DNA from 3 places in the Cytobacillus sp. FSL R7-0680 genome. Region 2 is predicted to be linked to each of the others. Evidence: riboswitches for the same ligand, from Rfam matches in the RefSeq annotation. Region 2 holds a riboswitch; each other region holds the start of a gene.
What was found. Region 2 has a riboswitch for S-adenosylmethionine ahead of MKY26_RS13720 (iron-containing alcohol dehydrogenase family protein). Riboswitches for the same ligand answer to the same signal wherever they lie in the genome.
Positions count from the first base shown of each region.

Region 1 (2,272 bases), 2.7 Mb from region 2:
GGGGAACTTCGATGGTGGCATGGGAAATAGTAATTTAATGAGTGAAGATACGATTAATTTCAGTATTTCAGAACCTGTAGCTGGTACTTCTTTAGATGAGAGGCCTTTACTTAATGCTTTATTGGCAAATGATGAATTTAAAAAGCAATATGAAGCATACCTTGAAAAGATTGCCGAAGAATATATGACAAAAGAGTCTTACCAAAATACAACTACACAAATTAGTACATTGATTCTTCCTTATGTAGAACAGGATCCTACCAAGTTTTATACAACAGAAGAATTTCTACAAGCAGTGCAAGGTGATGAGAGTTTACCAGCATTTGCTGAGGCGAGATCAGAATCGATACTTGCTCAGCTTTCAGGTGAATTAGAAGTAGAATCACAAGCTTCTGAAGTCAATAACATGTTCCCTAGCCGAGCAGGTGGTGATGACCAGGAAGGTCAAGAAAGAGGAGAAGTATTCCAACCGCCAAACGGTAATGAAGGAAACATTGATGGTGAAATGCCTGAACATCCGCAAGGCAATGGAGACTTTCCGCAGGAAGGAGATTTTGAGACACCAGAAGGGTTTGAAGGTATGCCTGGTGGTGAGGGACGTGGACAAGAAGAGCAACCTAGTACAGTAAAGTTCAAAACGTCAGCAATCATCTTGTATGTGGGTCTAATCACAGCTTTATTAGGAACAATTTTTTTTATCTTCTTGTTTAAACGAAGAGGAAGATAAGTAAATGCATAAATAATCAAAATACTATTGACAATTAATTCAATACCCGATAAAATTTCCTTTATCAAAGCAACACATTAAATTTAATATGATTCTTATCGAGAGAGACTGAGGGACCAGGCCCGAAGATGTCCGGCAACCTCCTTTTAAAGGGAAGGTGCTAAATCCTGCAGAATGATTTCATTCTGAAAGATAAGGTTTAATAACAATCATTTGTTGAGCCTCTTTCAAAGTGAAAGAGGCTCATTTTATGTTGTAGAGGATTTAGGGAGGGTGAGGTAAATGATTGAAGTCAATCATTTAGTGAAAATTTATAAAAGCAAAAAGAAGCAAGTAATAGGGGTTGACAATGTATCCCTTTCTATTAAAGAAGGGGAAATATACGGGATTATTGGCTATAGTGGAGCAGGGAAAAGTTCTTTATTACGCTGTCTAAATTTATTGGAGAGACCGACATCTGGTGAAGTGAAAATTGATGGCGTTGATTTAACATCTTTAACAAGTAAAGAATTAAGAAAAGCAAGGCAGAAGATAGGTATGATTTTTCAGCATTTTTATTTAGCGAGTTCGAAGACAGTGTATGAGAATATTGCCTTTGCTTTAAAAGCGGCAGGTAAAAGCCCGAAAGAAATAGATATCAGGGTGAAAGAACTATTAGAATTAGTGGGTTTAGCAGATAAAATTCATCAGTATCCCACACAATTAAGTGGTGGTCAAAAGCAAAGGGTAGGAATAGCCAGAGCACTCGCTAATGATCCAAAGGTTTTACTTTGCGATGAAGCCACGTCAGCTCTAGACCCTAAAACAACAAAATCAATCCTGAACTTATTAAAATCAATTAATAAAAAGCTAGGATTAACCATCGTACTTATCACTCATGAGATGGAAGTAGTCAAAGAGATTTGTCATAGGTTAGCTGTTATGCAAGATGGAAAGGTCATAGAAGAGGGACCGGTGTATGATATATTTGCGAATCCAATTGAACCACTTACAAAGGATTTCATTCAGAGTGTTCTTCAATTTGACTTACCACAACAATTGGTTGAAAACAGGAAGGGAACAATCATTAAGATTCAATTTAAAGGTGCAATAGCAGAAGAATCTGTTGTTTCTGAACTGTTCCAAACATTCAAAGTAAAAGGAAATATTCTTCACGGCAAGATTGAATATATTCAAGAAGTACCTCTTGGTATTTTTATTATGGAGTTGACTGGCGAAATACCTGAAATAGAAAGAGCTATACAATATATTCAAGAAAGAACACAGAATTTGGAGGTAGTTGAACATGTTGCTTGAGTCCATTCAGGCGTTACTTCCTGAACTAAATACAGCTGTATTACAAACAATTTATATGGTCGCCATTTCTTTAGTTGCGGCACTTATACTAGGTCTTCCACTAGGTATCTTATTATTCGTTACAGACGAAGGATTGTTCTTAAAGAATAGATTTGTAAATGCTGTTACCGGTTGGATTGTCAATTTGATCCGCTCTATTCCTTATATTATTTTGTTAGTAGCTCTATTGCCGTTAACAAAATTAATTGC
Region 1 covers NZ_JBBPAO010000001.1:82,469-84,740, forward strand. The annotation lists gene MKY26_RS00435 (CotH kinase family protein) at 1-727, shown strand, start outside; SAM riboswitch class I at 820-926, shown strand; gene MKY26_RS00440 (methionine ABC transporter ATP-binding protein) at 1,010-2,023, shown strand; gene MKY26_RS00445 (methionine ABC transporter permease) at 2,013-2,272, shown strand, end outside.
Region 1: linked by a shared signal. The riboswitch ahead of MKY26_RS00440 (methionine ABC transporter ATP-binding protein) and the one ahead of MKY26_RS13720 (iron-containing alcohol dehydrogenase family protein) in region 2 are both predicted to bind S-adenosylmethionine.

Region 2 (2,272 bases):
AAAATGTTTAAGTCAATCTCTTTTTCAGCTAATGCGACATTTGGCATCACATAATCAGTAAATACTTGTGATTTAATGTTGATATTTTCTTCTTTAGCTAATTCAATTACTTTTTCTAAGATTTGCTCATGTGGACCTGCAGTGACACCAATGACTAATTCTTCATCGTCATATAATCCTTCTGTAGAGTTGTTGGCTTCATCACTACCACATGCAGCTAAGCCTGTTAAAGATAATAAGACTGTTCCAGTTAGTAACCATTTTTTCATGATGTTTGAACTCCTTTTTGTTCATTTTGTTTTTCTAATAATCGAAGTGCTTGTAAAACAGAATGTTCACTTATCTCGTTTTTCATAAAGTGAATAGATTCAGTTGGGCGTATCGCCTTTTTTACAATTGTCTTCATTAATTGCTCATCATTCACATCAATAGTTAGACTAGAGAGACTACTTGGCAATTGCCAGCTCTCATAAAACGGGAGAAGGTAATCAACTTCCGTCCATTTTTCTTCAATGGCCAATTGACCAAGAATCCCGTAAGCGACTAATTCCCCATGAAGAAAATCTTGGGCTGCATCCGCTACGGTTAGTCCATTATGAAACGAATGGGCACCAGCGATTCGTCCTGCTTTTTCGCCGAATCCACCGACCATACCCCCAGTCATGATAATCGTTTCAATCACACGGATAAGTGCTTTTGAGGTTTCGTTTTTGGCTACTGATTGTAGTGCGGCTTCACCATCATTAAGCAATGTATCTCGGCAAATTTTAGCTGAAAATTGCGAAATTTGTTTAGGTACAGGAAGTGTTTCTTCAGGGTAAAAACTTTCAATTAGAGCTTCAGCTTCATAAAACTTGGCTAATGTATCCCCAATTCCTGCTTTTAAATAAGTAATAGGCGCTTTAGCAATAATTTCAGGTTCAACCAATACGAGGGTTGTCGCAATAGGGAACTCTGTATAATGAGTAAAGCTGCCTTCTTCATTATAAAAAACACTTAATGGTGTCCATGCGGCACAGGTAGCTGCGATTGTTGGTATAAGAATGGATTGAACAGATGCTTCAATCGCAACTGCTTTTGTTATATCTAATGCTGTCCCACCACCAATACCTATTACGCCATTAGCACCATCATTTGTTATTATTTCTTGGATGTCATGGACCTTTTTTAAGGTAGTGTGACCATCTATATAATGAAGGTGAACGTTGTTATCTATTACTTCCTTGGGCAAGTAGGGTTGCACGGCTTGCCAAGCTTTTTTACCGGTTATTATATGGTATTTGGAAACAGAAATATCTTTAAGTAGGTCGGGGAGTTCTGTTAGAATGCCTGAACCTAATAAATAATGTCCTGGAGCCCCTTTTACGATTGTTACAGTCATTTCCTCTCCTCGTTTCTCTTTTGATGTGATGATAAAAACAAAAATGCCTCTCATCATGAGAGGCATAAATATACTAGAATAGTAGTAAACCTCTCTCATATATCAAAATACCAAAAAGTATTTTGCAGGATTTAGCACCTGTTCATATGGGTATATGAATGGTTGCCGGGCGTCGCAGGGCCAGTCCCTCAGCCGCTCTTTATAAGAGAAAATGCTTTATTAAATTATATTCATAATATTATCTATTACATGAAAAGTCAATAACATAATTGAAATTAATCATTAAACTAGTGATGGTGTTCTACTTGTGGGGTGTTTTCTTCAATCGGATGAATTGAGTTCTTCGCTTCTTGATGAATTCCCGATGCACAGATAATGGCGATGCTTAATAAGAATGTTAGATAGAAGGGCACAGGTCGATTTTTCAATGCTTCCTTTAATGAATGTTTTTTGTGCATGAGAAGCATCATGGCAAAAATACTAATTAAATAAATCAGATCCATGCTAATGATCATAAATGTAACTTCACTGGGTACCAACATAATGCCTAGCATTGCCCCCATCATACTTCCCATGAGACTTGACGCTTGAGCTTCAACGAGTCCGTTTGTTTTAAACGGTAGTCCTATAAAAATGGCAATGACAGCGCTAATGAGAATTGATAATACAGTTGCTTTAGCCATTTCTGGTAACCACACAGATATAATCAAACCGATTGTTAAGCTACTCGTCATACCAACCACCATGGGAATACATTTAGAATATTTTGTAGCTATTTCTTTCTTTTTTCTAACGGCACTAATAAAGAAAAAGAAACTGTAGCCGACAACTAGAAAAAGACTGAACAAAGCAAGCATATTCAAATTACCCTCCTTTGGATGCTCATAAAAT
Region 2 covers NZ_JBBPAO010000001.1:2,735,692-2,737,963, reverse strand. The annotation lists gene MKY26_RS13725 (MetQ/NlpA family ABC transporter substrate-binding protein) at 1-269, opposite strand, end outside; gene MKY26_RS13720 (iron-containing alcohol dehydrogenase family protein) at 266-1,381, opposite strand; SAM riboswitch class I at 1,474-1,589, opposite strand; gene MKY26_RS13715 (hypothetical protein) at 1,669-2,244, opposite strand.

Region 3 (2,272 bases), 2.3 Mb from region 2:
TCTTTATCAATATCCTGAAGGCAACCCTGGTGTCTTCCAATCTATGAGATTATGTATTTCTGGAGGTGCTTCACTTCCTGTTGCATTGTTAGAAAATTTTGAGAAGAAATTCAATGTGGTTATTTCTGAAGGCTATGGCTTATCAGAAGCTTCTCCGGTCACATGCTTTAACCCACTAGATCGTCCACGGAAACCGGGGTCGATTGGCACATCTATTATTCATGTTGAAAATAGAGTAGTTAATGAATTAGGAGAAGAGGTCGCTGTAGGTGAAGTAGGGGAGCTTGTTGTGAAAGGCCCTAACGTTATGAAAGGATATTACAAAATGCCTGAAGAAACATCTGCCTGTTTAAAGGAAAATTGGTTATATACAGGTGACTTAGCTAAGAGGGACGAAGAAGGATACTTCTACATTGTTGACCGTAAGAAAGATATGATAATTGTTGGTGGCTATAATGTGTATCCAAGGGAAGTAGAAGAGGTTTTTTATGACCATCCTGACATTGTAGAAGCGGCTGTTTTAGGTGTACCTGATCAGAATACAGGAGAAAAAGTTTTAGCCTATATTGTACCTAAAACTGAAAATTTAACAGAGGCACATATATTGACTTATTGTAAAGAAAAGTTAGCCAAATACAAAATTCCTTCCTCTATAGAATTTTTAGAAGAATTGCCGAAGAATACAACAGGAAAGATACTGCGACGTGCTCTTAAGAAAAAGGTACTAGAAAATCAGGAAGCATAAGTTAAAAAACATGTTGACAAAAGATTCTAAATATTTTAGAGTAACTATATCAATTAAATAACCACTATCTAGAGAGGTGGAGGGACTGGCCCTACGAAGCCTCGGCAACAGACTTAGCATTGCAAGTACTGTGCCAATTCCAGCAAGCTAGCATTTAGCTTGAAAGATAGGAAGAGAATGAAATATTTATGAGCGTACGTTACCTCTTCCTTTTTGGAAGAGGTTTTTTTATGGCTGATTGGACCACCAAAAGCGATAAACATTCTTAGCACAATTGATAAATACATTATTATGCTTCTTTTGTAGAAGTATTAGAGGAGGTAATGGCAGTATGAGTTATAAAAAACAAATGATATTGAATGCATTTGAAATGACAAGTGCAATGCACAATTCTCATGGGCTATGGAAGCATAAAGATTCCAAACGACATCGTGCCTATAAAGATATTAATTATTGGATGGAATTAGCCAAAACACTCGAGAAGGGAAAATTCGATGCTGTCTTTTTTGCGGATGTATTAGGTGTTTATGATACGTATAAAGAAAGTAAAGAACCTTCAATTAACGATGGATTACAGTTTCCTGTTAATGATGGGGCGTTTGTCATCCCTGCTATGGCAGCAGTGACAGAGCATCTGTCATTTGCATTAACGGTGAGTACAACATATGAGCCACCTTTTGGGCAGGCAAGACGGTTTTCCACATTAGATCATTTGACAAAAGGAAGAGTGGCATGGAATATCGTTACTTCTTATCTTCCTAATGCAGCAAGAAATTTTGGTTTCAAAGATATGATCAAACACGATAAGCGTTATGAAATTGCCGATGAATATATGGATGTCGTTTATAAACTGTGGGAATCAAGCTGGGAAGATGGAGCAGTGATAGAAGATACAGAACAAGGGGTATTAATCGACCGTAAGAAAATCCATGAAATTCACCATAAAGGAGAATATTTTGATGTCGAAGGACCGCATTTAACAGAACCGTCACAACAAAGAACACCTGTTTTATATCAAGCAGGGACTTCTCCTAAAGGACGTGCTTTTGCAGCAAAACATGCAGAATGTGTATTTGTAGGTGGGCCAACACCTGAAAGAGTAAGACATTATACAGAGGATATTCGAAAACAAGCGGAAGAATATGGCAGGAATCCGGAAGATATTAAAATATTCACTTTCCTAACAGTCATCGTAGGTAAGACAACTGAAGAAGCGGAAGAGAAATTTGCTGAATACAACCAATTATGGAGTGCAGATGCAGCGAAAGCACAGTTTGGGGGCGCAAGCGGTTATAATGTTGCGGAATTTACAAAGGATGAGTTAGATAACCCATTTGAATTTAAAGCTACAGAGCATGGGCATTATAAAGCTGCTTCATTAACGAAAGATGCGAAGAAAAAACTATCGATTAAAGAAGCGATTTCAAAACTAGAAGGATTAGATAGAGACAATATAATTGTCGGCAATCCATCAGAAGTAGCAGACCAAATTCAATATCAGTTTGAAGCCTCTGGTGTCGATGGTTT
Region 3 covers NZ_JBBPAO010000001.1:390,669-392,940, forward strand. The annotation lists gene MKY26_RS01970 (fatty acid--CoA ligase family protein) at 1-745, shown strand, start outside; SAM riboswitch class I at 807-918, shown strand; gene MKY26_RS01975 (LLM class flavin-dependent oxidoreductase) at 1,077-2,272, shown strand, end outside.
Region 3: linked by a shared signal. The riboswitch ahead of MKY26_RS01975 (LLM class flavin-dependent oxidoreductase) and the one ahead of MKY26_RS13720 (iron-containing alcohol dehydrogenase family protein) in region 2 are both predicted to bind S-adenosylmethionine.